DNA from 2 places in the Weissella coleopterorum genome. Region 1 is predicted to be linked to the other one. Evidence: predicted binding sites of a transcription regulator. Region 1 holds the regulator's gene; the other holds the start of a gene.
What was found. The regulator Rex, encoded in region 1, represses fermentation and respiration genes when NADH is low (regulators of the CRP and FNR family bind a similar motif). The targets are predictions, from matches to a motif close to TTGTGAANTANTTCACAA.

Region 1 (15,469 bases):
ATTTTAGCTAATTCTGTGGTTTGAGATTTCAAATACTTCAATCGAGCGGGTGTATTAAAAAAGAGATCTCGCACGGTTATATTTGTCCCTTTCCGTGCCTCAGCCCCCTTCTGTTCTAAAATCTGATTACCGCGAATGTGCAACATCGCTCCAGACTCTGCATTTGCCACAGCTGTTTCCAAAAAAACATCAGCAACTGAAGCAATCGATGGCAAGGCTTCGCCTCGAAAACCAAGAGAATGAATTTGAAATAAATCCTGTTTGGTTTTGATTTTAGAAGTGGCATGTCGCAAAAAAGCTCGTTCTAACTGGTCAGCTCGAATCCCTTGTCCATCGTCAATCACTTGAATTAATTGAATTCCAGCTGCCTCAATTAGTATATCGACTTTGGTTGCTCCCGCATCAATCGCATTTTCAACCAATTCCTTTACAACCGATGCGGGTCGCTCAATCACTTCACCAGCGGCAATTTGGTTTGCTAAAGTTTCCGATAATTCAATGATATCTTGCCCCATGTGCACCTCCTATTTACTATTTTATCGTTTCAATAGTTTAACTAATGAATTAGCTATCATAATTAACAAAGTTCCACCAATTGCAATAACTATGAAATTGGCAATTCCGGCGTAAAGGCCTTGTTGGAATACTAGCTTAGCCTTTGAACCATAAATTAAAATATCACCCAGTGGAGCAATTACGATCCATGCAATAATATTTGCTAATCCTTGCCAAACATTAAAAGCGATAATTTTTTGCCAAGTCAATGGGCTAAAAATCAACTGTAATCGTTGTGTCACCAAACCTAATAATAATCCAAACAGGCCATCGGCAATCACCCATGACCACCAAGCATTATCCAATAATAAATAATCTTGTAAGGCGTGCCCTAATAATCCCACCATGAGTCCAAAAATTGGTCCAAAAATTGATGTCACAAAGGCCAACCAGGCCATCGCAATATTAATCTGGGTATGCATAACGCCCAGAGGAGCATGAAAAGTTCGCATCAACCATGCAAAAAATAAGATGCTCACACTAAGGGCAAAGATCCATTTAATTTTTTTAAAACGCATGGGCGCATCCCCTCTAATCCTTCAATTCTGTCTCGGCTGAATTATCATCAGCTTTTTGCTCTGCTTTGAGCTTTTGGTTTTCTATAATATTTTTAAGCTCACGATCAAAAAAGAGCGCAATTTTACCCATAACAGATTCTGAATCGTCTAAAAACGATTGAACCGAAGCTGCTAATTCAATTCGCATCCCTGACTTTGTCACATCTGGATGATCAACAAACATATATAAATTCACTTCATTTGCGGGATCATTAATAATAATCTTGCTTATTTGATTGATATAGCGGAGCGGTAAATTAATCAAATTTGTTTCTACACTTAAGTGGATTGGTTCATCACCACTGATGATAATTTCGCCGCTCACTAATTTATTCTCTTGAATTTTTTGCTTCAAAAACGTAAATAGCGGGTCTAATTTAATCAACGTCTGGTCTTCCGCCGTCCAAATACGTTGTTCAATTTCCTCATTCTTTAAAACCTCAATTACTTCATTTCCTGTTAGTTGCATTTTAAATTCCTTTGATTTCAGACTTTTGCAAAAAAATGTGTTTTTATACTTAACCTTCATTTTACCACATTGAATTAACCCATAAATCAGCTATTTGATAAATATCCAGTATATTGCTCTATCATCCAAAAAATTTTGTACCTATTCTTTTTAAATCAAAAAACCAACTACAAATTCATTGTAGTCGGTTTTCTCAATCAATTATTTAAATTACATCATACCATTCATGCCACCTTGTGGGGCTGGCATAGGTACTTCATCCTTTGGTTGTTCAGCTACCACTGCCTCAGTCGTCAATAACAATGCTGATACAGATGCGGCATTTTGTAAGGCTGACCGTGTCACCTTAGTAGGATCCACAATTCCAGCTGCAATCATATCAACCCAAGTATCATCAGCAGCATTATAACCAGTCCCTAGAGTTTGCTCCTTCAACTTGTTGACGATCACAGATCCTTCAAGTCCAGCATTCTCAGCAATTTGACGAACCGGTGCCTCAAGTGCGCGTTCAACAATGTTAATTCCAGTTTGAATATCCCCTTCAGCCTTTAAGGCTGAAACCGCTGGAATCACGTTGACCAATGCTGTTCCACCACCGGCGACGAAACCTTCTTCAACCGCTGCACGAGTGGCATTCAAAGCATCTTCAATTCGATACTTACGTTCTTTTAATTCGGTTTCAGTCGCTGCCCCAACATTAATAACTGCAACTCCTCCAGCCAATTTTGCTAGCCGTTCTTGTAACTTTTCACGATCAAAGTCAGATGTTGTTTCATCAATTTGACTCTTAATCAAAGCAACTCGTTCCGTAAGCAATTGCTTATCTCCAGCACCTTCTACCACCGTTGTGCTATCTTTTGTGATCGTAACCTTTGCCGCTTGTCCCAAATTCTCAATGGTTACATCCTTCAAATTTAACCCAAGGTCATCAGTAATAACGGTTCCACCAGTTAACACGGCCAAATCCTCTAACATGGCTTTACGTCGATCTCCAAACCCCGGAGCCTTAACAGCTACCACGTTGAAGGTTCCACGCATCTTATTCAAAACCAAGGTTGGTAGTGCCTCACCTGTAATATCGTCTGCCACAATCATAAGCGCCCGGCCTTGCTCTACGACCTGTTGTAGAACTGGTAAAATATCTTGAATATTGCCGATTTTCTTATCAGTAATCATGATAAATGGATTATCCAAATTAGCTTCCATTTTTTCATTATCAGTAACCATATATTGTGACATATATCCACGGTCAAATTGCATTCCTTCAACAACATCCAAGGTTGTTTCAATTCCCTTTGACTCTTCGATGGTAATTACACCGTCATGACCAACCTTGTCCATGGCTTCTGCAATTAAAGCACCCACCTCTTCGTTAGCCGCTGAAATTGACGCAATTTGCGCAATTTCTTCTTTTGTTGAAACGGTCTTAGACATTTCATGTAATGATTTAACGGCAGCATTCGTAGCTAATTCAATTCCACGACGGACACCAACTGGATTTGCTCCAGCCGTGACGTTCTTCAAGCCTTCGTTAATTATGGCTTGTGCTAATACGGTTGCGGTTGTCGTTCCATCACCAGCAATATCATTCGTCTTAGAAGCCACTTCAGCAACCAACTTAGCTCCCATATCCTCGAAATGGTCTTCCAATTCAATAGCTTTAGCAATTGTTACACCATCATTAGTAATTGTCGGAGCTCCATAACTTTGTTCAATCACTACATTTCGGCCTTTAGGTCCAATGGTTGTTTTTACAGTATCAGCTAGTTGATCAACCCCAGCCTTCATTTTTGCTCGCGCATCTTCAGAGAACTTTAATTCTTTTGCCATTTGATAACTCCTTTACCTTATATTATTAATTGAATTTTATATTTTTATAGAACGGCGATGATATCACGTTCATGCAAAACCAAATATGTCTCGCCACCATTTTTTATCTCTTTGCCGGCATATTGGTCATAAATAACTTCATCCCCAACTTTGACAGCCTTCGGAGCCTCCAAATCACCAACCGTGGTGTCAGAAACTGCTACGATAGTTCCTGTGGCAGATTTTTCTTGCGCATTTGAAGCGATCACAATGCTACCGACCGTTTGCTCTTTTTCATCATTGACTTGTAATAGAATCCGATCCCCTAATGGTTTTAACATAATATGATTTCCTCCTTATTTTTTAGCACTCTTTGACACTCAGTGCTAATTAACACTTTCTATAATACCACACTGGTAAATTTTTTCAACTAAATCATCAATTAAATCTCACGGATTGAAAGCGATTACTTTTCACCCTGGATTTCCGCCATAAATTCATCTAAATAAAAACGCATAAACGCTGTTCGGCGCGCCGCAATCGTCTGCGCTGTTTTTGTGTTCATAGTACTCTCTAATTTCAATAGTTTTTCATAAAAATGATTAATCACAGTGCTATGCTGTCGATATTCAATCTCAGACATATTTTCACGCACTATTTCATTGGGATTATACATTAAATTATTCGCATGACCACCATAGGCAAAAGCACGACCAATTCCAATTGCGCCTAAAGCGTCTAACCGATCTGCATCTTGAACAATTTCACCTTCCAAGCTGAGCTTATAATGTTGTTCCAAATTTTTAGAATAGGACATGTGTGTCATAATATTCAAGACTTCAGCCCTATCTACATCCGTTAGTCCCCATTCACGCATCTTAATCCGAAGTTCATCAATAGTTTCATTCACCGTATCAGTTAATTTGTCATCAATTAAATCATGCAGTAAAACTGCTGCTACGATTACGTCTTGGTTCATATTCTCCTCAGACTGCATTAACAATTCCGCGTTTTGTAATACTCGTTCCAAATGTAAATAATCATGCCCCGAAAACTCCTGGCTTGTTACCTCACGAACATAATCTTTAATTTCTTCAATCTGCATCTTTCCTACTCCTCAAACATTCTATCTATTTACTTTTAATTTTAAAAAATCATCTATCCGCTGGACATTACTTCACCTAATCCGTCGTATCTTCCCTTCCAGCTAGCCAAACTAGTCCAATCCAGATATAACTCCATTTTCATCAATATCAATCCGGTTGGCTGCTGGTACTTTTGGTAACCCAGGCATCGTTAAAATTGAACCAGTTAAGGCCACAATAAATCCTGCCCCTAATTTTGGCACAAGTTCGCGAATATGGAGTGTAAAGTCCTTAGGTGCCCCTAATCGCTGCGGATCATCTGATAATGAGTATTGGGTTTTAGCCATCACAATGGGCATGTTATCCCAACCAAATTTTTTGAATTGCTGTAACTGCTTTTGGGCTTTGGCTGATAATTCATATTGTGCGCCACCATAAATTTCAGTCACTAATTTATCGACTTTATCTTCAAACGTGGTCATAGGGTCATACAATGGTGTAAATTCATGCTGCTCTTCACTTTTATTGGCGACGGTCTCGGCCAACTCTAATGCACCATCTCCCCTTGGCCCCAAACATCGGCTACAACAGCGGTGGCTTGATGATCTTTTACAAACGTCTTCACCAATTCTAATTCATACACGGTATCAGCGGCGAAGCGATTAATTGCTACCACCACAGGTACATGGTATCGTTGCATTGCCGTCAAATGTTGCTCTAAATTAACTAACCCTTTTTTTAAGGCCGTTAAATCTGAATCAGATAACGAATCTAACGATTGTCCACCATTATATTTAAGGGCACGAACTGTTGCCACTAGCACGATAGTATCCGGACTCTTTCCTAATAATGGGACCTTAATATCCAGAAATTTTTCGCCACCCAAATCTGCTCCAAACCCAGCCTCCGTCACCACATAATCGGCTAACTTTAATGCCGATTGAGTTGCTAGAATTGAGTTAGTGCCCTGTGCGATATTAGCAAAAGGTCCACCGTGAATTAAGGTAGGTGTATGGGCTAAAGTCTGGACTAAGTTTGGTTTAATAGCATCCTTTAACATAACCGTTAAAGCGCCAGCTACCCCTAAATCTGCGACTGTGACTGGCTGATTATCCAGATTATAGGCCACTACGATACGCTTTATTCGAGATTTTAAATCCATTAAATCTGTTGATAATGTTAGAATCGCCATTAATTCTGATGCAACAGTGATATCAAACCCATCTTCACGAGGCACACCAGACTTAAGTCCACCTAAACCGATCGTAATATGTCGTAAGGCTCGGTCATTAACATCCAAAACTCGTTTCCAAATAATATTCCGTGGATCAATTTGGAGTGGATTTCCGTGCTGCAGACTATTATCGATTAAAGCCGCCAAAGTATTATGGGCACTGGTTAGCGCATGAAAATCTCCCGTAAAATGTAAATTAATATCTGCCATCGGGATAACTTGTGAATATCCGCCGCCCGTGGCACCTCCTTTCATTCCCATCACTGGCCCCATTGATGGTTCTCTTAATGCCACCATGGCTTGGCGCTTGGACAAATTCAGTGCATCAGCCAATCCAATTGTAACTGTTGATTTTCCCTCTCCTGCTGGGGTCGGACTAACCGCAGTAACTAAAATTAATTTACCTAGTTTTTGTGCCTGATGTTTTTGACTAAGTTTAATTTTGGCCTTATTTGATCCATATGTTTCAATTTCATCATCCTTTAAACCAACCTGCGCTGCAATTTTTTGAATTGGCCAAATTTCAGCTTGTTGTGCGATTTCAATATCCGTTGTCATCTTGAATGCCTCCCATACAATTCCATTTATTGCTATTATAGATGACTTTTACCGAATTGAAACGCTTTCTTATTCACCCCTCAATTTATTTTTTAATTTTTATTAAATTTATATTTAATATATCGAGTTTAAGTAGTGTATTTACTTGATTTTTAGTAAGCTTAAGCTAATCATTTAATTGTAAAGGGGATATTATTTAATGCTTAAAGAATTTAAAGATTTCATTTCGCGTGGTAGCGTTTTAGACTTAGCCGTTGGGGTTATCATCGGGGGTGCTTTTACTGGCCTTGTTAAATCACTGACTAACAATTTAATCAATCCGATCATTGGTCTTTTTACCGGACAAGTTTCCAGTTTGGATAATCTAAAACTAACTATTAATGATAGTCTTGTCTTGAAATACGGAGCATTCTTAGGTGATGTGATCAATTTCTTGATTACTGCCTTTGTCGTATTCTTAATTATTAAGTTTTTGAATAAATTTATTCGTCAAGAAAACGTTGAATCAACCGATGCGGTCAATCCCGAAGTTGAAATGTTAACGGAAATTCGTGACCTTTTGGCTAAGCAAAATCAATGATAATTCCAAGTAAAAAGCTCCACAAACCTAGTTAGTTTGTGGAGCTTTTTATTATGAGTACACTAATTTGATATCTTACCTTTTATTTTTGAACTAATGTTGAACCTTTTTGCATATAACGTAAAATTGGCCAACCTACAAGCATCCCCAGTAACCCATCCACCACTACTTCAATCAAAGCATTCAATCCTGCAATAGAAGTAAACATCCAAATGATACCTACATGGTTAGGAAGTCCAGCAACCGTGGTATTAAAAATTCGAAAATGAAGCCAAGTTAAGCCAATCACTAAACCAGTATTAATAATAGCTGCCAGTGCCCCTAGCAAAAACATTAATAAGGGCGATGCTCTATGCGCTTTTTGTTGAACTAATTTAATATAAATTATTCCAACAATCACACCGACCAAAATGCGCGGCAATAAGGCGGTAATTGGGTTGCGTAACATGAGTGATCCGATTCCAATTGGTAGCGTCCAAGCATGATAAAAAGAATACATTCCCATCACGGCGCCTAATAAACCACCCACTCGTGGTCCTAGCAACATCCCACCTAGTGAAACAGTAAATGGAATGATTGTTACCCTCACCATCGGATTAATGGGAATAAATCCAAGCCACGGTACCATGCACTGTAACAAAATAATCGCCATAAACATTGCCGTTAAAACTAACTGGCGCGTTGATTTTCTCTTATTGATCATGCCTTTCATCCTCTTCCAATAGCTAAAACCTCAATACTTAACGCTTAGCGCGCTCTTGTTCAATCCAAGCCGCCATACGTTCCATTCCAGTAGCCAAATTTTCATCATTTGCAGCATATGAAATCCGAATATAATCTGCTGTTTGATCCGAAAAGGCAATCCCCGGAGCGACACCTACACCACCTTCAGTAGCCAGCGACCATGCGAAGGCTAGCCCATCTGCACCAGCTGAAAAATCTGTTGGAATTCGGGCAAAAATATAAAACGCCCCCTGTGGATTACCAACTTCAAAGCCCATCGCCGTCATTTTTTCTACTACAAAGTCTCGTCGACGTTGATAAATTTTGCGCATCTTAGCGGGAGCGTCTTTCGCTTGCGTCAAAGCAGCAATTGCCCCATCCTGTGTCACTTGTGGTAAGGAGAACGTTAATGTATCGTGCACCTTTGAAACCTCTGCAATAATAGCAGCCGCCCCAATAACGAATCCGATCCGATACCCTGTCATTGCATGTGATTTTGACAAACCAGTAATCATCACTGTTTGTTCAGGTAAAATTTTCATCATTGAAACATGCTGAATATCATAAGTTAGTTCTGCATAAATTTCATCAGAAATAACCCACAATTGATGCTTCTTAAACGTATTAGCTAATTCGCGTAATTCCGCTTCAGTATAAGTGGCCCCTGTCGGATTACTTGGATAATTGAATAAAATTACTTTGACTGGAAAGTCAGCATTTGCGATTTCTTCATCAATCATTTGTGGAGTAATTTTAAAAGCAGTTTTAGAAGTATCAACCTTCAACATCTGACCACCAATAATGTTAATGGCTGCATAATAAGGTGGGTAAGCAGGCGTTGGAATTAAAACACCATCCCCAGGGTTCAATAATGTTTGAAAGAGCACATAGATAGCTTCTGTCACTCCAGAGGTAACGACTACGTTTTCCGGTCCATTGAAATGCAAATCGAATTTTTCATTATAATTATCAACAGCGGCTTGACGAAGTACCATATCACCCTCAGCAACTGCATAATGTGAATGATTATTCTTGACTCCTTCAATCACCGCATCTTTAATTGAATCTTCGATATTAAATCCTGGTTCTCCAAAAGTTAGATAAACCAAATCCTCAATTCCTGCGATTTTCTTTTGAAATCCAGTTAAGCCATCAATCGTCATGGCTTGGACAGTTTGATTAATAGGTTGCACAAATTCTTGCTTCATTCTAAAACTTCCTCCAAATTAATCCGCTATTTTCTTGTTGAATGTATTAAAATAATAATAGCTAATATTTTAAACATTATACCGTAAATTTACCAAAAGAGGGAAACCATGGGAAAAAATATACAAAATGAAATTCCAACTAATCTGACTGAATGGGATTGGTCAACTGCCTTAGACGCTAAGATCGAAGAAAACCACGAAGCCCTTGTCCCCCTTGGATTATTACCAGAAAAAATAATTGTTCAACCGGCCTATTTTATTCAAAATTTGTCAGGAGCAATGTCAGAGTTATATGCTCGTCAAAGTGTGCAAATTAAATTAGTGCAGGCTGCTAACTTACTCCCCGAAGACTATAAACTAGTGATTTTTGATGCTTGGCGTTCAGTTTCCACCCAGGCAGCCCTGTTCCATTCGCTGAAACGTAAAATTTCACAAACTAATCCAACTTGGTCCAAAACTCAAGTAATTGAAAAAACATTGGAAACCGTCGCTAAACCATCACGTGATAATCACAAACCTTCTCCACATAATACTGGGGGATCTATTGATCTAACCATCGTTGATAATCAGGGAGTCATGTTAGATATGGCCTCCCCTTTTGATGACTTTCACGATAGCGCTAAAACAAATTACCTAGAAATTAAAACCGATTTGACTCCTTCCGAATTAAAAGCTCGTGATAATCGGCGACTCCTTTACCATATTATGACTTCGGTAGGCTTCACCAATCTATCAAATGAATGGTGGCATTTCGATTATGGCAATCAAAATTGGGCTCACTGTGCAAATCAGGACCATGCTTTGTATGGGGCGACTAAACCAGTTTTCCCTTGGGTAACTATTCTGGATTAGCCCGTTTAGACCTAATAAAAAAACTAGTTCTCCCGAACTAGTTTTTTTATTTATGAGAGAGCTATTAACGATGTGCCCGATTTTTAATCTCTTGATATCGCCGATACCAAAGGTCAACATAACCTTCAGAAAATGGACCTTCACGCTGATTAATCCAATCCACTAAAATTTTGACATGTTCACTTAAAACAAAATCCACTTCATCAGAATATTGCCATTTTTCCCGATGAGCTTGATATTCATCAGCGTCAAGTAAGCGTTTTTCTCCATCTGGATAAACCTTAACATCCAAGTCATAATCAATATATTTTAGTGCCTCTTTATCTAAGACAAAAGGACTAGCCAAATTACAATAATACGATATTCCATTATCTCGAATCATTGCGATAATATTAAACCAATATTTTCGATGAAAATAAACAATCGCTGGTTCCCGAGTTACCCATCGACGACCATCGTCTTCAATCACTACGGTATGATCATTTATCCCGATAATCTCATTTTCGCTGGTCTTCAATATCATTGTTTCACGCCAAGTACGGTGTAGACTTCCATCGTGTTTATAGCTCTTAATCGTTATATAGTCCCCTTCTCTCGGCAGTCGACTATTTTGCATAACTTTAACCTTCTCCTTCGCCACAGCGACGAACTTCGTTTAAAATTATACCACGCTTATTTAAACTTTGCTTAATTTGCCATCCAGTTCCAACAGATCTTTTTAATCATGTCGATGACTTTTCAACCATTGGTCCACTTGCCGCAAATCAAATCCTCGACGATACATTCCTGCCTTAACCTTACTTTGGTATTCCCAGCCTGTGAAAGCTTGATATTTTTGTGTCACTCGCTCTATGGTACGTTCAAAATTTTCTTGAAGCTGTTCCATATCTACGGGAGTCGTGGCATGAAAAGATTGAATCGCATTTTTAATTGCACGTTGATCAAATCCATTTTGATACAATTTTTGAGAAACCTTCTGATCTGCCATAAACGTCGATTCACGTCGATATTTTTGAAATAATGGTTCAATCAATTGTGCTAAATTTTCATTCTCTGTAGTCTCATCATATTGGACTAATAAATCTTCAATTACGAATTGATCAATACCATATTTTTGTAAATTAAATTTAACTGATCTGGGTCCTAACTTACCACGACGTATCTGTCCGGCTAGATACTCATTCGCAAATTGAACATCATCAATAATACCTAATTCTTCTAAACGTGCAACTGCTTGATCAATCACGGGAGCCGGAAAGTCAGCCTGCAATAGCTTAGTTCTAACTTGTTGCTTGGAATGCAAGCTTCCTGCTGCGTAGGTCAACGCTTTTTGATAAGCCTTTTGGTTGTATTCAGCGGCAATAATTTTTGTCCGTAATTCCGGTTCAACTTGGGTCCCCTTAAACAAATTAAATTGGATCAATATTTTCTCAGCAACTGCAAAAGCAAACTCATGATCTAAATAAATATTATACCGATCACCTTTTTTAGTGCGAGTTACCCGCGTGACTTCAGTCATTTTAATCCTCCTTGCTTATGCTTGAAAGGTTTCTAATTCCAATGAAGCTTGTGTCCACTCATCTTCTACTTGTGCCAATTTTTGTTGCAAACTTTCGATCTGCTGTGTCAATTCTGTCAATTTACCTAAGTCTGAGCCATTCACCGGATCATTCAGTGCCCTTTCGAGAGGCTCAATTTCTTGCATAATTGCTTCCATCGCGGATTCTGCTTTTGTTACCGCACGTTCTTTTTTCCGTAATTCCTTTTGCTGCTCTCGATTGGTTTGATAATCTAACACCTCATCATCAAGTGATGACTGCGTTGCTTGTTGGTTGTCAGTTCCGTTCTTTTCATTTCTTTGTTCAATTTTTTCAAGATAATAATCATAATCACCATCAAAAAATTGGGTCCCCTGAGCTGATAGTTCAACAACTTCGGTTGCTACTTCATTAATAAAGTATCGATCATGGGAAACAAAAAAGATTGTGCCGTTATACTCATTTAAGGCTGTCTCCAAGACTTCACGTGAATCAATATCTAAGTGATTCGTCGGTTCATCCAGAATCAAGAAGTTATCTTCATTCATGGATAAGACCGTCAGCAGGAGACGTGCTTTCTCACCACCAGAGAGCGCCGTGACCTTCTTGTCAACATCTTCACCGGTAAACATGAATGATCCTAAAATCGACCGTACATCTTTTTCAGCCATTTTCGGATGTAAATCCCAAACCGAACTCAGGACCGTTTTATGTGAATCTAAGGTCGCCTGTTCTTGATCATAGTAACCAACTGTGACATTCGCTCCCAGCTTAAAAGAACCTGCCAAAGGTGGTAATGATCCTAATAGCGTTTTAATCATCGTTGATTTTCCCACTCCATTTGGACCCACCAATGCCACGGCATGTTGTTTTTTAACGGATAAATTAACATTCTGCGCTAAGGGTTGATCCATTTGATAACCTAAACTCAAATCTTCAACTTTTAAGACTTCATTCCCTGAACTTTGAGCAGCCGTGAAAGTAATATGGGCTACTCCGGATTCATTCTTAGGCGCCGCCAAAACTTCCATCTTTTCAAGCTGCTTCCGCCGTGACTGGGCGCGCTTAGTCGTTGAAGCGCGGACAATATTACGATTAACAAAATCCTCTAATTTAGCAATCTCACTTTGTTGGCGATCAAACGCTTTTTGTTCAGCCGTAATCTTAGCGATCTTTTGTTCCATGTAACGACTATAATTACCTTGGTAATGATCTAATATTCCGCCGTGAACTTCATAAATTTCATTCACTACTCGATCTAAGAAATAACGATCGTGCGAAACGATTAAAAGTGCGCCTTGATAATTTTGTAGATACTTCTCTAACCATGCCAGCGTTTGCATGTCCAAATGATTGGTCGGCTCGTCTAAAACCAATAAATCAGGCTTCTCTAACAATTGTTTTGCAATTGCTAAACGGGTACGTTGACCTCCTGATAGGTCCGAAATTTTCTGCGCATAAAAGGTCTCATCAAAGCCGAACCCATGTAACACACCACGAATGGTCGCTTCATAGCCATAGCCGTTTAATGCTTCAAAATCATGTTGAATTTGATCATACTCATTCAGTAACGTTTGATACGCAGTGCTTTCATAGTCTGTCGTCGCGGCAATTGCTGTTTCCATTTGTCGCATCTGCTGTTCAATCTGACGTACTTTATGAAAGCTAGCTAGCATTTCATCATACACACTCAAGGTTGAATCCATCCCCGAATTTTGTGCTAAGTAGGCTAGTTTCAACCCTTTTTTGGATGAAACGACGCCTTCATCAGGTAGTTCTTGACCGATTAAGATTTTTAACAAGGTTGACTTTCCAGCCCCATTTCTTCCAACCAACCCAATTCGTGACCGATCTTGGATTTGGAGAGAAAAATGTTCAAAAAAAGTCACGCCGTTAAATCGACGACTTACATCATTTGCTTGTAAAATAATCATTCCTAACTCCATCTAACAAAAGAGGCCGAGACAAAACACGTCTGAGCCTCTTTTTCGTATTTTTTAGTTACTAATATCATTATCAATAAAATAAAGTAACGTTTGTAATTCATTAGTTAAGTCCACATTTTGGACGTGTACTTTCCGGGAAACATTTAAGCGAAGGGGTGTAAAATTCAAAATCCCCTTAATCCCACTGGCTTCCAAACGTGTTGCAATAGTTTGAGCTGCATCAGCAGGTACAGTTAACATAGCTACATCAATGCGTTGCTCTTCAATTTGTTCTTCTAACTGGTCCATTGAAAAAACGGGTACACCACTTTGAATCGTATTAATTAAATCAGGGTTAACTTCAAAAACCGCTGAGACCCGTACATTTGAAGTTTTTTGGAATTTGAAATTGAGTAAAGCATGACCCAGGTTTCCTAATCCGCTCAAAGCAACAGATGCTAAGTTATCTTGATTTAATTCACCAGCGAAAAATTCAATCAATTCGGCTACATCATACCCATAGCCCCTTTTTCCTAAGGCCCCAAAACAAGAAAAATCACGGCGGATCGTTGCGGCGTCAATTTTAACAATTTCCGCTAAATCAACCGATGAAATTTTATTAGTTCCTTCATCTAGCAGTAATTTGAGATAACGATAATAAATTGGCAACCGCTTTGCTGTTGCCCGCGGAATTTTTTGTTCTGTCATGTTAGCTCACCTTAATCTATATAATTTTTTCTAAATCTATGATTAGTGTAGCACATCCCTATATCTTTGTGAAACAAAAAGCATTTATTTTTTCAAAAGTTCTTGTAATTCGTTTAATAGCAGCATGGCTTGAAACGGTGTTAAATTAGCCAAATCGGCTTTTTCAACCCTTTCCACGACTGCACTTTGATCATTATCGTCTGGTAATGAATCAAACAGTGCCATTTGTATCTTCATCTCTTGTTCATTGGTCAATTTCACAAAGTCGGTCTGTTCGGTCTGTTCCAGTTGATCTAAAATAACTGTGGCTCTTTCGATCAAACTCTGTGGCAAGCCGGCTAATTTAGCAACATTAATCCCATACGACTGGTCAGCAGGTCCGGGTAACACTTTGTGGGAAAAGATGAGTTCGCCAGCTTCTTCATGCGCGCCCACATGGACATTAAAAAGCTGTGCCAATTCTTGGTCCAAACTAGTTAATTCATGGTAGTGCGTCGAAAAGAGCGTCTTAGCGTGGACATTTTGATGCACATATTCAATAATTGCCTGTGCTAAGGCCATTCCATCAAATGTCGCCGTCCCCCGTCCCAATTCATCAAATAAAATTAAGGAATGCTCCGTTGCAGTTTGCAATGCCGTATTCGCTTCTGCCATTTCAACCATAAACGTAGAATTCCCGGAAATTAAATCATCTGCTGCCCCAATCCGTGTGAAAATTTGGTCAAAAATGGGTAAGTTAGCTTGTTCCGCCGGTACAAAGGAACCAATTTGCGCCATAATTACCGTTAATGCCAGCTGACGCATATATGTTGATTTACCGGACATATTTGGTCCGGTAATCAGCATAATCTCCTGCTGCTGGTCCATCATAATATCATTAGCCACATAACTTTGATGTCCTAAGACCTTCTCCACGACTGGATGTCGGCCATCCACAACTGCCAATTCTTGGTTTTGATTGAGCTTTGGCCGGGTAAATTGATTTTTTTGCGCAACATCGGCTAATGCTGTTAAAACGTCTAAAGTCGCCATTTGTTTTGCTAAGCGTTGCAAACGTTTAATATTCATCTTAATCTTTTCACGAACTTGAATAAATAACTGATATTCTAATTGACTAGACTCTCCAGTTGCTTCTAAAATCTTTTGCTCGTGTTCTTTTAACTCTGGCGTAATGAAACGCTCCGCATTAACTAAAGTTTGCTTACGGGTATAACGATGATCATCTAATTTATTGATATTAGCTTTGGTCACTTCGATATAATAACCAAAAACTTTATTGAATCCAATTTTTAAACTATTTATCCCAGTTTCAACTCGTTCACTGGCCTCTAAATCGGCCAACCACTGTTTACCATTATGCATGATATCTTGATATTCATCTAATTGCTGATTATAACCCGGCTTAATCATCCCCCGTCCGTTACCGACAACGGTGGCTCTTCAATAATAGCATCTGAGATGAGCTGTTCTAAGTCGGTCACGGGATCGATTTGACTGATCATTTCACCAAAGATAGCAGGATCCAAATCTGCTAGTAATTCTAAAATGATTGGAATTTGACGTAGCGAATTGCGAATTTGCAAAAGATCACGACCATTGGCACTGCCATAGGCAACTCGTCCCACTAATCGTTCTAAATCATACACACTTTTAAGTGTATTTTGAATG
Region 2 (15,469 bases), 270 kb from region 1:
TTGGTAGGCGATCGAACTATCCACAAACCGATCAGATAAAACGATTTTGTTCGCGGCTAATGCCGGTTTAATTGTTTTTTGAACGTGCTCACGTCGTGAAGCGGCATATAAAAGCGCCTCAGTTCTAATATCCATCGTTGGATAGGCCGGACTTAAGACTACGTCGCGAATGGCCTCAGCTACTGGATTATCAGTTCCACCAGGTTCGCGAGTAATTAACAACTGTGAACCATATTGTTTTTGTAAGCGTGGCATCAAAACTTTCAAGACACTCGTTTTGCCAGCACCTTCTGGACCTTCAAAACTAATAAATTTACCAACCATTGCAACCCCCTAGTCTAATTGCTCTGAACGAATAATTGATCGTTGCCACTGCCCTTTCATTTTTCGGGTGCGCGCAGCTCGTAATAAGAAAAAATATTTTTGTTTGGCAAATGCCGTTTGAGCTTTAATCCAACGTGGATCAATTTCACTTTCAAAGAGGGCTATCTCAGAAGCTTTGGCTTTCTCATAATCATATTTAGCGTCATCAATTGCATCTAATAATTCTGCATCATAAATTTCTGGCTTTAATTTCAACTTTTTTAATCCAAACATTACATCTGAGTCCTCCCCTCTACGGACTTAATCAAAGTAATTTCATCCGCGTAATCGATATCACTCCCTACCGCCAAACCGGTTGCTAAGCGCGATACATGAATACCCGCTGGCTTTAAGAGCCGACTCAGGTACATCGCAGTTGCTTCACCTTCAGCGTTCGCATTTGTACCCACAATCACTTCTTGAATTTCTTCATTTTTTTGGAGTCGTTTCACGAGCGAATCAATATTAATATCATCCGGTCCTTTTCCCGCGAGTGGCGATAAAACACCATGTAGGACATGGTAACGACCTCTAAACTCATTTGTATTTTCTAAAGCCATTAAATCTTTAACTTCTTCAACAACTAAAATCACAGTGGGATCTCGGGTTTCATCTTGACAAATTGAACAAGGATCTTCTTCAGTTAAATTCCCACAAATACTACAAAATTTTAAATCTCGCTTAGCTGATATCAGGGATTGAGCGAAATGCGTGACATCATCTTCTTGCATATCAATCGTATAAAATGCTAACCGTGTCGCTGTTTTAATTCCAATTCCTGGTAATTTTGTATAGCTATCAATTAATTTTGCAATTGGTTCTGGATACTGCATCAAAACTCCCCCACTCCTTATATAAATATTCGTTAATCAGCTTTAACTTCAACTAAATCATCCCCAAATAAATCTTTAGCCGCTTGAACAATCTCATGCGTCTGTGTTGATTCTCCGTCATTTTCAATCGCATCTGGTAAATCAGTCGCGGTCATTTCTACTTCCGTACTAGCAGCTGCACGTTCAGGAACCGTTTGATTTTGACGATGTTGTTGAATCCATTGTTTTCTTAAAATAGGCCATTCATCATTGGTAACTAAGCCCAGCTCTCGTTCATTTTCTGCACCGGTTAACTTACGAATCTGTTCATTTAATGTATCCACTAGCGTTTGATCTTTTTTCGTTTTATCACGGAAAATTTCAAAATCAAAGCCCAAAAGAACCCCATTAGCCGAGGCTGCTAATGGTTTAGCGGTACTTAAAATGGCTTTTTGGGAGACATTTAATTGTGCCACGACATCAGCCCACACTCCTTGCAAGCGATTCAAATCGCCACGGGTTGCTTCGCCCAAAATAGCAAAAACATGACTTTGTTCAGTGCTGGCTTTATGTGCCATTTTAATCGGTTTAGTGACAGGTGTCACAGTAGAAGTTGTCGATTGTGTAGTTTCCGCTTGTGGCGACGTTAAAATTGGTTTATCCCTGACAGGTGCTGGATTAGGCTGACTCACCAATTCTTTGGTTTGTACCGGTTGTTTGATTTGCGACACTTCTTGATTTAGACGACTTAACTTAACCGTTAAAACTTCTAAATAGATACTAGGCCGGTTTGTAAAACGTAATTGTTGTTGTGTTTCATTGAGCAAGTCAATCATTTGATACCAAATATCGGCTGCCTGATTCTTCGCTAATTGTTTAAAATTATCATCCGGAACCAACGCAATTAAATCAGGCGCTTCCGTATTTAACAACAAGTCACGGGCATAACTAATGAGATCTTCAATAAAACGGCCTGCATCTTTTCCCGCAATTAAGACTTCAGAAAGCTTTGCTAAGGCACGTTTTGAATCATGATCGACTAATGCCATCACGTATTCGCCTAATAAGGTCTGAGTGACCGATCCCGTCACCAGCAGGGCGTTTTCTAACGTCACATGTCCATTTCCAAATGATAAAGCTTGATCTAGAATACTTAAGGCATCACGCATTCCACCATCAGCCGCATTGGCGATCACTTTCACCGCCGTCTCATCATAGGTATTGCCACGTTGATTCAAAATATAAATCATTCGATCATAAGCAGCCGTAGCATCAATCCGCTTAAAATCAAATCGTTGAGTACGTGAGATAATTGTTGCCGGAATCTTCTGTGGTTCCGTAGTAGCTAGAATAAAAATCACGTTGGCTGGTGGTTCCTCTAGGGTTTTCAAAAGTGCATTAAAGGCACCCGTTGATAACATATGCACCTCATCAATGATGTAAACCTTATATTGAGCTAATGTGGGCGCATAATTAACATCTTCTCGAATTTCTCGAATCTCATCAACGCCATTATTTGAAGCGGCATCTAATTCAATAATATCGCCTAAGGTCCCTTGGTCGATCGCCTGACAAATTTCACAAGTACCATCAGCTTCCCCATCTACTGGATGAAGACAATTCACCGCTTTAGCAAAAATTTTTGCCGCTGATGTTTTCCCAGTCCCGCGTGGTCCGGTAAATAAATATGCATGCGAAATTTGTTCCGTCATTAAAGCATTCCGGAGGGTCTTTGTCACCACCTCTTGACCAACCATATCTGCAAATTTTTGTGGACGCCAGGTCCGATAAAGTGCTTGATAAGCCATCTGCTACCCTCCGTTTCTAATTTATAATCTTATCTTTTATTTTAACAAAATTTAACCAGTTTCAAACTAATTATTTTGGTAAAAATATTTACAAAAAGAGGCTCGGAACACAAAATTCCGAACCTCTCATTAAAATCATATATAAGGCACAGTCTACGATCTCCTTAGTGCTGCTGCCTTCCGACCCTGACACGGTTCGAAGTGCAAACTTGCCTTTGTCTTTCGACATTTAATATTGTAACACGTTCCCACTTTAATAATCAACCGATTTCAAATACAAACCACTAGCCGGTGCAGTTAAGCGGGCTTGCTGACGATCCTTTTGAGCTAATAAACGTGGAATATCATCTACCGGACGACTACCACCGCCAATTTCTAGTAAAACTCCTACCATGATACGAATTTGATTATACAAAAAACCCGTGCCTGTAAATTCAAAAATTAATTCTTGTTGCTCAACATCATTTGAAAACTTAACCGCGGTGACTGTACGTACCGTCGTTTTAGCTTGAAATCCTGCCGCTGCAAAACTTTGCCAATCATGTTCTCCTAAATAATCATTAATAGCTTGTTCCATTTTACTAGGTTCCAAATAGCGCGGCCAATAACCCGTGTAATTACGCTTAAAAGGATCTCTAAAGCTTCGGTTTGAAAGACGATACAAATATGTTTTAGTATGTGCATTATATTGCGCATGGAAATCTGAATCAACCTTTTCAACCGTCTTAATCTCAATATCAAACGGCAGCATCGTCGCTAATCCTTTTTGCACCCCTATTACCGGAATGTCAAATGGTAAATCAAAATGCGCCACTTGTCCTAAAGCGTGAACTCCAGCATCCGTCCGCCCGGAACCTTGCACTCGAATCGGTTGAATCGGATTTTTAGCCATTCTATTAACAGCCTTTTCTAGTTCACCTTGGACGGTCCGTTTATTTGGTTGGACCTGCCAACCAGAAAAATCGGTTCCATCGTAGGCGACAATGGCTCGGTATCTAGGCATTGAGTTATTCTCCTTCATCAGTAAATAAATTTTAAAATACAAAATAAAAATTAAATAATAAAATCGCAAAAATAATAAAAACGAGTACTGCCCAAGTATCAATACGTTGCCAGGTTTGTAGCCGATACTTCGAACGTTCTACATCACCCCGGTAACCCCGCACTTCCATGGCATCCCCTAATTCAATTGCTCGCTTAATCGCATTAATAAAAAGAGGAATTAAAACCGGGATAAACGCCTTAGCCCGTTTAATTAAATTCCCTTCATTGAACAAAACCCCTCGTGCCCGCTGAGCATTAATAATCATTTCCGCTTCATCTAATAACGTCGGTACGAATCGCAAAGCAATTGAAACCATTAGAGCCAACTCAGCTACAGGAACTTTCACTTTTTGCAGAGGCCGTAGTAAGGTTTCCAATGCATCCGCAATATCTAATGGCGGCGTCGTGAGCGTTAGAACGGTTGAAAACATAATTATCAACATAAACCGAATAAAAATTGCTCCACCATTCACCAAACCATCCGTTGTAATTTTAAGCCACCCCCATGCCCACCAAACATGCCCAGTCGTCACAAAAAGCACTTGTAAAAGCGTAGTGAACAACATCAAAAAAATCAAAGGTCGAACTCCGCGAATAAAAACTCCCAGTCCCAACCGCGTTAAATTAACAACAAGCAGCGTCATTGCCGTGGCTAAGAGGTAACCAGGCCAATTGGTTGCCAGAAAAATCATAAAAATAAAAGCGATACTTAAAACTAATTTCACCCTTGGATCAAGTCGATGAATCAATGAATTACCTGGTAAATATCGGCCAATCAAAATCTTACTAAACATCATTAGCCTCCCTGATTTTGTAGGCTAATTGATCAGCCAATGCATCAATATCCAAGATCTGTTCTAAAACAATGCCTTTTTGTGCTAACTTATCAGCAAAAGCTTTAGCCATAGGGACATCCAACTGTTTTGCCATCAACCACTCTGGATCAGAAAAGATTTCCTCCGGTGTTCCCGCTTTAACCACCGTGCCGTGTTCAAACACTAAGATTTTTTGGGCATATTGTGCCACAAATTCCATTTGATGAGTTACTAAAACAATTGTCATCCCATACTCTTTTTGAAGCTGTCTAAAAAGAAGCATCAATTCCTGTTGACCTTGCGGATCCAATCCGGCAGTTGGTTCATCTAGCACCAATATTTCAGGTTCAAGTGCCAGCACACCAGCAATGGCTACCCGGCGCATTTGGCCACCCGACAAATCAAAAGGTGATTGTTGATCAAATTTTTCAGGCATCCCAACTAAGCGTAATGCTTTCCGCGCCAAAATTTCGGCCTCCTTAATGCTATGTCCAAAATTTTTCGGTCCAAACATCACATCCGCCAAGACAGTTTCTTCGAATAATTGCGCCTCGGGAAATTGAAATACCATTCCCACGTGGCGTCTGATTTCATTGGTCGCAGCTAATTTGGTCGTTGGCGTGACCGTCTGATCCAATATGTTAATCCGCCCAGTTTGCGGCAAAATCAGACCATCCAAAAGCTGCAACATCGTTGATTTACCTGAACCAGTGTGCCCAATCACCGCCGTAAACTGATTTTTTAAGATCGAAAAGTTAACATCATGGACGCCAGTTACTGCAAACGGTGATTCAAATTGATATGTAAACCCTACTGCTTGGAAATTGATTGCCATAGCCAATTCACCATCCCATCCGTTGTTTCATAAGTTTGCGGTACCTTCACCCCACGCTGGGCCAACTTAGCTTTCAGTTGTTCGGCAAAAGGAACATTCAGCCCTAATTCAATTAATTTTGCTGCATTATTAAAAACTTGTGCTGGTTGTCCCTTTTCTATAAGTTGTCCATCATTGATTACAATGACTCGATCTGCATGAGCGGCTTCATCGATATCATGAGTGATTGAGATCACCGTTAACTCAGCTCCTAATTCAATTTTAAGGGCACGAACTAAGTCAATCATTTCTCGCCGCCCCTTAGGATCTAACATCGCAGTAGCTTCATCCAGGATTAAGACTTGCGGCTCAATTACTAAAGCACTGGCCAATGCCACGCGTTGTTTCTGACCACCAGATAAATGAGCTGGCTCTCTTTTTGCAAATTCTAACATACCTACGCGGCCTAAAGCTTCTTTGACCCGTGTTTTCATTTCAGGTCGCTCAATTTGTCGATTTTCTAGACCAAAAGCTACATCGTCTTCCACTGTTGCCCCAACAAATTGATTATCTGGATTTTGAAAAACCATTCCAACCAGATTTCTAATTTCAAAAATATTTTCCTCATTAATAATTAAATCGTTGATTTTAATCTGTCCAGTTTCAGTCGTTAAAAGACCGGTCAATAATTTAGCCAAAGTTGATTTACCAGACCCATTATGACCAATCACAGCGACCCACTCTCCTTTTTCAATCTTAAAGGTTAATTGATTCAACGCTGGTTCAGCTCGATTCGGATATGTATATGTTAAATTTTGAATATCAATCATCGTTCATACATCCTTAAAAATTTTAATCTCAACGATATTCTACCAAATATCGTTTGCTTCTTGTTACAATAAAAGTATTGTACTGCATATCTGCGTATTCATGAATTGATTGCGTATCAATTTAATCCATAACCAATCCATCAATGCAGTGTCTTTAAATTTAATTTAAACGAGGTAAAAAATAACCATGACCGAGATTGATCTCAACCATTCCAATGATTATCGAAATGTGACTGACTACTATAAAAATATGTCGGATGAAGCGATTCGAGCTGACTTAGACGATAAACGGAACGCTGCCGTTTCTATCATGCAAAACTTAACCCATGATTTCAACAAGGCCACTGCCGTCCGAAATAGCAATGCCTTTGCGACTCGTAAACTAATTTTTCTAAATCCTGTCAACCAATCCTTCCCTGATCGAACAGAAGGTTCCAAGAAATGGGATCGGCGTGGATCAGTTGGCACATACAATTACGAACATATCGAACATCATCGTGTCACTGATTATCAAGCCGTTTTTGATCAACTGCATACCGAAGGTTACACTATTTATGCGATCGATAACATTGAATCTTATCATCCCACCAACCTGTTTGAAACCCAACTAGATCAGAAAGCTGCATTTATTTTTGGTGAAGAACAAATCGGACTGGCAGATGAACTAATTGCAGCCGCCGATGCCATGCTTTTCATTCCACAAGCCGGTAGTGTTCGTTCGCTCAACGTTTCAGTTGCCCATGGGATTGTTTTAGCTTTCTATGCGGCGCAACATCCAAATCTTTAGAAATATAGCGCATAAAATTTGATTATTTTTGATAGAATAACACCTTTTGAAACGAAGGGAGCTAGGAAAATTCCGAGCTCCCTTTTTGATTTAAAACTTTATTTCTCATCCAAATCATTATAACCGGCTTGGCTATCCCCAGTAATTAAAATGCCCAAGTTTTTTTGAATAAAAGGGACCAACCAATAATCCAGTCCAAACGAGCGCCCCGCCCCATTCATTAAGGCGATACCTACAAATGGTAATAACAAGGCCGAAATTGAAAAGGAAGTTCCTAACATCACTAACGACAACAAGAAAGTCATGAAGCCTGCTAGGGTGGTCATAAAGCCGACAAACAACGCTAACCCCACTCCTGCAAAAACTGAACCAATCCCACCACCAACGGCAACCCCAGTAATAATTAAGAAAATCCCTGTTGCTAAACGCAAAGGTACTGACCATAAGGTATTCCCTACGTTTGAAACATTCCCCTGACCTGAAATAATGTGTTGCGGTGTTGAAAAAATTTCACGCTGAAGGTAGCGATACATTTGATAGTTTGAACCTAATTGCGCCAAAAAATGTAAATTACTTAAATGTTTCAAATCATGGGCCCAAAAGCCTGTCATGGTGAATCGATTCTTAAAGACTGCCACCCCATAACGTGAACCGACCGAGATAAAAATTCTTTGTCGACGTGGCTTAAAAGCATTTAAATCTCCATGATCGAGTAACTTGACGGCAACGTTATTTCCCACTTTATCTGCTTGGTTGACGGCGGTATGCACATTTTGTGGCCAAAAATAACGATTTTCGCCTCTTTTAGGCATCAAGGTTTCCGCCCCTTGACCGTTACTTAGTTGATCTGGCAAAGGTTGCACAACTGAATCTCCCAAAGCATAAATATCCGCTTCATCTAAGATTCGCATTTCTGGATTAACCCGAACTTTACGGGCCTCATCTTGTTGCAAATTCAAATCACCCATCTGGGTCCGTCCCTGTGTTCCGCCAGCCCAAACCACAGTATTTGTCATAATTTGTGTTCCATCATCCAAAGCGAGATGATCTTCAAAAATTTCCGTTACGGTTATATTTTTACGAACTTTCACGCCTTGGTGTTTTAAATAATTTTCCACTTTATGGCTGGTTTTAATGTCATCTAGGTCAGTTAGAATTTCTCCATGAGCTTCTACTAAAATCAATTCAATCTCACGCGGACGCAACTGATTGGCTTTCGCTAGAATACGGCGTTCATCCAGTAATTCTCCCAGAATTTGAATTCCCAAATAACCACCCCCGACAACAACCAACCGTAGTTTTTGGTGATGCAAATCTTCGTCTAACTCAATCGCTCCTTGACGAATGATTTCTTCAATGTGTACCCGCAATGACGTCGCTTGATCCAAACTCCAAAAAGGGAATCCATACTCGGCCCCCCAGGAATATCGACCTTCGCTTCAACTCCACCAGCCCAAATCAATTTATCATAATTAATGTTTCCCACGGAGGTTTGTACAGTATGTTGTACAGCATTCACTGTTTCAACATGGGCAGTGACAATTTTAACGTTCTTTTGATGCATGAAAAGCTGGCGCAAATCAAATTGAACGGCACTAGGTTCAATTCGTTTCGTTGCTACTTCATGCAAACTGGTCCGATATGTAAAAAAGGGATGTTCGTCGATCAAAATAATTTCATATTCAGATTTCTGATTAAATTTTTTAGCTAATTTGCGCGCCGTCATGACTCCAGCATATCCAGCTCCAACAATAATAATTCGCTTTTTCATCATTTCCCCCTCGTCTTTACTTCAAAATGTAGTTGTTAGTTTTCGTGAGGTCTTCTTTTAATCCTTAACAGCGCATTTCGGTATGCCCTATTCTTTTAAATCAGCCCATTTATGACTAAGCTGATTTCCACCTTATTTCAATATAACCTTGGTCTCTATTTTACCGTATTTCCCTAATTAACGGGTACTATTATCCAAGATTCCCAGAATTTAAACTTTAAAATTAATCAAATTGCTCAATCGCTTTAAGCATAACGTTATAACCTTAAAATTACCAAATTCAGTAAGAGTTTTATTTTTTTACTAAATTTAAGCAAAAAAAAAGTTTAGGTGGCACCTAAACTTCTTCTTAAACGTTTATTTGATTAGAATTGATCCATCAAAAGTTGACGAATTTCTTCCAAACGTGGTTGACGAGGATTTCCTGGAGTACATTGATCGTTGTAAATTAAGTCCATCAACTTATCAACTGAATTTTCCAAGTCCTTCTTAGCAACACCGTTACCTGATAAGGTGGTATCAATATCTAAAGCATCTGTTAGCTTCTTAATTTCAGTTAACAAGGATTGAACTAACTCTGCGTCTGTTTGCCCCTTCAAACCAAGGTAACGAGCGATATCAGCATAGTCCTTTTGTGCAGTATATGTTTCATAACGTGGGAAAGGTGTTCGCTTAACATTACCTGTCACCGCATTGAATTTGATCACATGTGGCATCGCAATTGTAATAGCCAAACCGTGTGGCAAACCAAATTCTCCACCAGTCTTGTGAGCTAATGAATGATTAATCCCTAGGAAGGCGTTCGCAAATGATTGCCCGGCCAAAGTTGAAGCATAATGCATCTTAGTTCGTGCGTCACGTCCTTCAAGGGTTGGGTGACTTGGATCATACTTATATGATGTAACCAAGTTTTCAAAAATCAACTTAATTGCTTGCAAAGCCCATGGACGTGTAAATTCTGAAGACATCACTGAAACATATGATTCCAATGCGTGCGACAAGGCATCCATTCCTGAGTAAGCAACTGTCCGCTTTGGTACGGTCATAACAAATTCAGGATCAACAATTGCCACTTGGGGCGTCAATTCATAATCTGCCAAAGGATACTTAACATGTGTTTCATCATCCGTAATCACCGCAAATGGTGTTACTTCTGATCCAGTTCCTGAAGTTGTTGGAATGGCAACCAATTGCGTTGAACGAGCCTGTTCAAACTTAACAATTCGCTTACGGATATCCATAAACTTCTGTTGTAGTTCTCCAAACAATCCCATCAAAGCTTGATCATCCTCTAAGATACCAGGATGTGAAATTGAATACTCGTATAAGAAGCGAGCAACTTTACCAGCATCCAAAGCTGATCCACCACCAAGTGCAATTACAGTGTCCGGCTTAAAGGCCGCCATTTGACGAGCAATATCAACAGCTTGGCTAATTGTGGGATCAGGACGAACCGTTCCGTACAATGAGGTTTTCACTGGTGTTGTACTTAAGTTAAATTGATCTAAGACCTTATCGACGAATCCAAATTGAACCATTCCTGGATCAGCCACAATAAATGCGCGCGAAACGTCTTGCAAGTCTTGCAAATAAGTAATTGAGTTTGATTCGTAGTAAATATCCTTTGGTAACCGGACCCATTGTGGACGATTACGTCGACGGGCAACCGTCTTAATATTTAACAAATCGTAAGTTGAAAGATTATGTGACAATGAATTCTTCCCCCATGATCCAGTACCAAGTGTCAATGATGGACGCAAGGCATCAGTATAAATATCTCCAACCCCACCAATTGAATCAGGTTGGTTTACCAAAATTCGTGATGCTTCAACTGCATCAGCATAATGCTTCACAAATGGGTCATCTTGTGCTCCAATTTGGATAGCTGCATTGTGTCCAGCGCCTTGATAGTTCAAGAGAGCGCGAACAATTTCAATTCCTTCTTCACGTGAACCAGCTTGGTAAACAGACAATAATGGGCTTAGCTTTTCTGATGATAATGCCTCACCAATATTTTTCTTATCAAGCTCAAACATCAAAACATCTTTGTCAGCAGGCACTTTAATTTCTGCCCGTTTTGCAATATTTTGACCGGACATTCCAGCCACAGGACCCTGTACTCCAAAGCCTTCAGCATTCTTCACGAAGACACCTTCGGCTAACTTTTCGTGATCCTTTACCGGCACTAAGTAAGCACCTTGCTCTTGCATTTGCTTCATGAAGGCTGGATAAACTTCCTTGGCTACTACAACTGAGTTTTCAGTGGCACAAATCATTCCATTATCAAATCGCTTTGATAGTAGCAAATCTTCAACGGCACGCTCAACATCTGCAGTTGCATCGATATATACAGCCCCGTTACCTGCTCCAACACCCATTGATGGATTTCCTGAAGTTAAGGCGGCGTGGACCATTGATGGACCACCAGTAGCCAAAATCGAAGCAATGCCAGGATTCTTAATCAAAGCCGTTGTTCCTTCAAGTGAAGGCTTTTCGACCCACTGGATGAAGTTTTCTGGTGCACCAGCCGCAACGGCTGCATCGTAAACAATCTTAGCGGCATGTGATGATGACTTTTGCGCTTGTGGATGAAAAGCAAAGACAATCGTATTACGTGTCTTAGCTGACAACATTGACTTAAAAATAGCTGTTGAAGTTGGATTAGTCGTAGGTACAATTCCAGCCAACACCCCAAGTGGAGCGGCTAATTCAACTTTACCAGTGACACGATCCTCATTGATAACACCAACTGTCTTATCATTTTTGATGGCGTTATAAACAGACTCTGAAGCGAACCGATTCTTAGTATCTTTATCCTCAACTACTCCACGTCCTGTTTCTTCAACAGCTTCATGAGCTAATAGTAGTGAATTTTCTGAGCCAGCCAAGGCCATTGCGGCAACAATTTTATCAACTTGTTCTTGTGTATAAGTTGAAAATTCAACGGCGGCCTTCTGTGCCTTTTCTACTAATTCCCCTGTCATTTTAACTGCCGCGTACATCCGGGCAGCCTTCTCTTCGGGTGTTAAAACTTTTTTTGCTTTTTTGGGTACTTTTGTTTCAGCCATGTTAAATTCTCCCATATTTGTTGGATTATTTATTTCGTTTGTGTATTTATTAACAATGTTAATTATAACAACATGAATCTGATTGTCAAGCAAATAAAACTAATTAAATTAATATAAAACACCATTTAAAACGCGATTTAACCTCACGATTGTGAAACTTTTAATTTTGGTAGCGTTTTCATCAACGAATTAACTAGTTCTTTATTTTCAGGATTTTGTGAAACATATTTCAAATATTTTAAATGAACGGCATTAAAAAAGCTAGGAGTTAAATCCTAGCCTCAAATAATTACCAAATTTGAATTCTCGCGGAAGGGTCACGCCACATTCGATCTTCTGTTTGAACATCAAATGCTTTAAAGAATTCATCAAAATTCGCTACCTGCACATTCACTCTCAACTTTGCCGGACCATGCACATCTACACTCGCCATCATTTGCATAAATTCAGGACGGGCTTTCATCCGCCAAATCGTAGCCCAGTTAATAAAGAAAGCAGTCGCTGAGAAGTCATCGTCACGTTTCGCCGCTGCCAAAGCAGCTGATAGTCCACCTAAATCAGCTACATTCTCTGAAACCGTCAATTTACCATTCACTTTGACACCATAGGAATCTAGACCATCAAATTGGTTAATCACCGCTTGTGTTCGCTCTTCAAAGGCCGCATAATCAGCCGTTAACCACCAATTATTCAAGCTTCCATTTTCATCAAAAGAAGCGCCATTAGTATCAAAAGCATGCGAAATTTCATGGGCAATCACTGCCCCAATCCCGCCATAATTAGCTGATGAGCTTTGTTGTAAGTCATAAAAGGGCGCCTGTAAAATCGCCGCCGGAAAGACAATTTGATTTTGTTGTGGGTCATAATAGGCATTAACCATATGCGCTGGCATATGCCACTCCGTCCGATCAACTGGTTGATTCCATTTCGACCACGCATATTGGATCGATTGTTCACTTAGTCGCTGAAAGTTATCAAATAAACTCTGATTTTCATCAATAATCTTATCATAATAGCGTTGCGGTAAAGTCGCCGGATATCCAATATGTGCTACAATTTTATCTAATTTTTGGATCGCTTTTTGACGAGTTTGGTCTGCTAACCACGTGTTATTTTGCAAACGTTCTTTATATACCTCAATCATTGTCGCAACTTTTGCTTCAACATCATTTTTAGCCTCTTCAGAGAATTTATTTCGCGCATACCATAGGCCTAATGCTTGATTAAACGGACCGGCCGCTAGATAGTAGGCAGCCTTTGGAATGGAACTAGCTTCTGGCGTTCCACTAATCATTCGACCATACGCTCCCCCCATCACCCGTAATTCATCGGTCAAAATACTGGTATAACTTAGCATCGTTTCGATCAATAAGTGTGCTTTCAATAGCGGCCAAGCTTCCTCAGAATAAAATTGATCTGCATGTTGCCAAAAACGTTCTTCCGGTACAATGACAATATCTGGTTGGGTTCCAAGCATGGCTCCCATAAAATCGGCCAATGGTAAATTCTTAACCATTTCAATAAATTGATCCCATTGATATGGATGATAAAGTTTTGCATATTCAGCATTTTCTTCATTTGATAACACATACTGCGCAATACGTGCATCAAGAGCAATATTTTTATCTAGCAAATCATTCGCATCATTTTCAGAATAACCAAATTTAATTAAAATAGGTAACGTTGTTTTACGATACGCCGCTAGTAACTCTGCTCCTTTAACATGGCCTGGGGCGTAATACGTTGTATCTGGTAAAATCGTTCCTAAAGCATCCGCCCATAGAACATTCATCCGTGCATCCTTAAAGTCTGGTGCCACGCCAAAGGGCATTGCATTCGGCCATGCTAATTTTTCAAACTCTGTCAAATGTTGAGTGTATTCTGTAAAAGATTTCAGGTCATTAATTTTTTGAACAATTGCTTGAACTGGAGCTATACCAACTTCATTTCGTTGTGCTTGATCCGCAGTTAGTCGGTGTAATTTAATGAAATTCTGTAATACTACATCATTTGGTACATTCTCACCAGCTTGCCATTGCGCTGTCGTTGTTAACATTAATTCTTCAATCGTATCGCTCAGATCGTTGAAACCACCTGTTCGTGGCTTGTCATCTGGGATTTGGGCTTGTGCTTCCCACTCACCATTAATGGCTTCATAAAAATCATCTTGTCTTCGCATTTTATCACCTTTTTTATCCATATTTTAAACCAAATTATACGCTTTTTACGATAAATAAAAAACGATCGCATGCTTTACTATATCGCAATGAGACCGTCTTTTATTTTAACTGAAACTATTGAACAGCGAATCCTAGGCTTCGGCAAAAATAACCTTACCATTTTCAAATGCCTTGATCCGTGCCAATGACTCTACACGTAAGCCCTGCTCATTTAAGAGCGCTCGTCCTTTTTGGAAAGTCTTTTCAATGACAATCCCGGCTCCCACAACTTCAGCCTGCGCAGCTTTCGCAATTTCTAACATGCCCTGCACGGCTTGTCCATTAGCTAAGAAATCGTCAATTAATAAAATTCGTTCCCCAGCTTGAATAAATCGCTTATCAACAATAATATGATTCGTTTCTTGCTTGGTAAATGAATAAACATCGGCCACGTAATTATCATCCGTCAATGTCAAAGACTGCTTCTTACGGGCAAATACCATTGGCACATTAAGCGCTAAGGCCGTAAAGACTGCCGGTGCAATCCCCGACGATTCAACTGTTAAAACCCGATCAATTTTTTCATCTTTAAATAAGCGTGCAAATTCTTGGCCCATCGCTTCCATTAAAGCTGGATCAACTTGATGGTTCAAAAAATTATCGACTTTAAGTAATTCAGTCCCAATGACTCGACCATCTTGTTCAATACGTTCCTCTAATAATTTCATTCATCCAGCTCCTCTAATTAATTAATGCTCTACTTAATCTAAAATAAAAAAATGAGTCCATTAACGAATGGACTCATCCCTTAAAACTAGTAGTCCGCAGCTTAGGTGCAGGTAGATCTCGTTAGCCATTCTCCAACGATTATACTAGGTTAAGTTTATTAATATGATTAATTCAATATAAATTAAAAATTACAATTAAGCAACCATAAATTAGCTAATACTTCGATAAATTTTTCTTTTAACTTATGCTTTGATAATAATTCCGGTTATAAATAAAGTCAACGGAGATGCTAACAGCCCATAAGCCAGTCAATAACGAAATTACTCCGAATATATTATCGCGGTACGAATAAAATTGCTTAATACTCTTAATATTTTTACCATTCCAATATATTAAAATATTTTCTCCTCGATCGATCCACCCATTCAGCTTCATATGATCTAACCGGATCAACTTCTTTTGCCAGTAC

Region 2: a site for Rex is predicted at 12,151-12,168, ahead of adhE (bifunctional acetaldehyde-CoA/alcohol dehydrogenase). Genes of this name have one in related genera too.

What each region holds. Positions count from the first base shown of each region.
Region 1 covers NZ_CP049888.1:1,290,361-1,305,829, forward strand. Annotated here, with positions in the region: gene mutL (DNA mismatch repair endonuclease MutL) at 1-515, opposite strand, end outside; gene G7084_RS06565 (ECF-type riboflavin transporter substrate-binding protein) at 537-1,073, opposite strand; gene G7084_RS06570 (hypothetical protein) at 1,087-1,581, opposite strand; gene groL (chaperonin GroEL) at 1,792-3,411, opposite strand; gene G7084_RS06580 (co-chaperone GroES) at 3,456-3,731, opposite strand; gene G7084_RS06585 (HD domain-containing protein) at 3,857-4,495, opposite strand; partial or broken gene G7084_RS06590 (formate--tetrahydrofolate ligase) at 4,607-6,267, opposite strand; gene mscL (large-conductance mechanosensitive channel protein MscL) at 6,467-6,847, shown strand; gene G7084_RS06600 (ECF transporter S component) at 6,930-7,550, opposite strand; gene G7084_RS06605 (aminotransferase class I/II-fold pyridoxal phosphate-dependent enzyme) at 7,588-8,778, opposite strand; gene G7084_RS06610 (M15 family metallopeptidase) at 8,887-9,630, shown strand; gene ntdP (nucleoside tri-diphosphate phosphatase) at 9,695-10,246, opposite strand; gene G7084_RS06620 (RecX family transcriptional regulator) at 10,349-11,149, opposite strand; gene G7084_RS06625 (ABC-F family ATP-binding cassette domain-containing protein) at 11,165-13,102, opposite strand; gene G7084_RS06630 (redox-sensing transcriptional repressor Rex) at 13,166-13,801, opposite strand; partial or broken gene mutS (DNA mismatch repair protein MutS) at 13,886-15,469, opposite strand, start outside.
Region 2 covers NZ_CP049888.1:1,563,112-1,578,580, forward strand. Annotated here, with positions in the region: gene tmk (dTMP kinase) at 1-324, opposite strand, end outside; gene G7084_RS07880 (YaaL family protein) at 334-597, opposite strand; gene recR (recombination mediator RecR) at 597-1,196, opposite strand; gene dnaX (DNA polymerase III subunit gamma/tau) at 1,229-2,983, opposite strand; RNA gene ffs (signal recognition particle sRNA small type) at 3,111-3,207, opposite strand; gene truA (tRNA pseudouridine(38-40) synthase TruA) at 3,237-3,986, opposite strand; gene G7084_RS07905 (energy-coupling factor transporter transmembrane component T family protein) at 4,018-4,821, opposite strand; gene G7084_RS07910 (energy-coupling factor transporter ATPase) at 4,814-5,677, opposite strand; gene G7084_RS07915 (energy-coupling factor ABC transporter ATP-binding protein) at 5,653-6,486, opposite strand; gene G7084_RS07920 (RNA methyltransferase) at 6,674-7,273, shown strand; gene G7084_RS07925 (NAD(P)/FAD-dependent oxidoreductase) at 7,372-8,661, opposite strand; gene G7084_RS08370 (FAD-dependent oxidoreductase) at 8,595-9,044, opposite strand; gene adhE (bifunctional acetaldehyde-CoA/alcohol dehydrogenase) at 9,410-12,112, opposite strand; gene G7084_RS07935 (M13-type metalloendopeptidase) at 12,402-14,291, opposite strand; gene G7084_RS07940 (xanthine phosphoribosyltransferase) at 14,424-14,999, opposite strand; purine riboswitch at 15,070-15,166, opposite strand.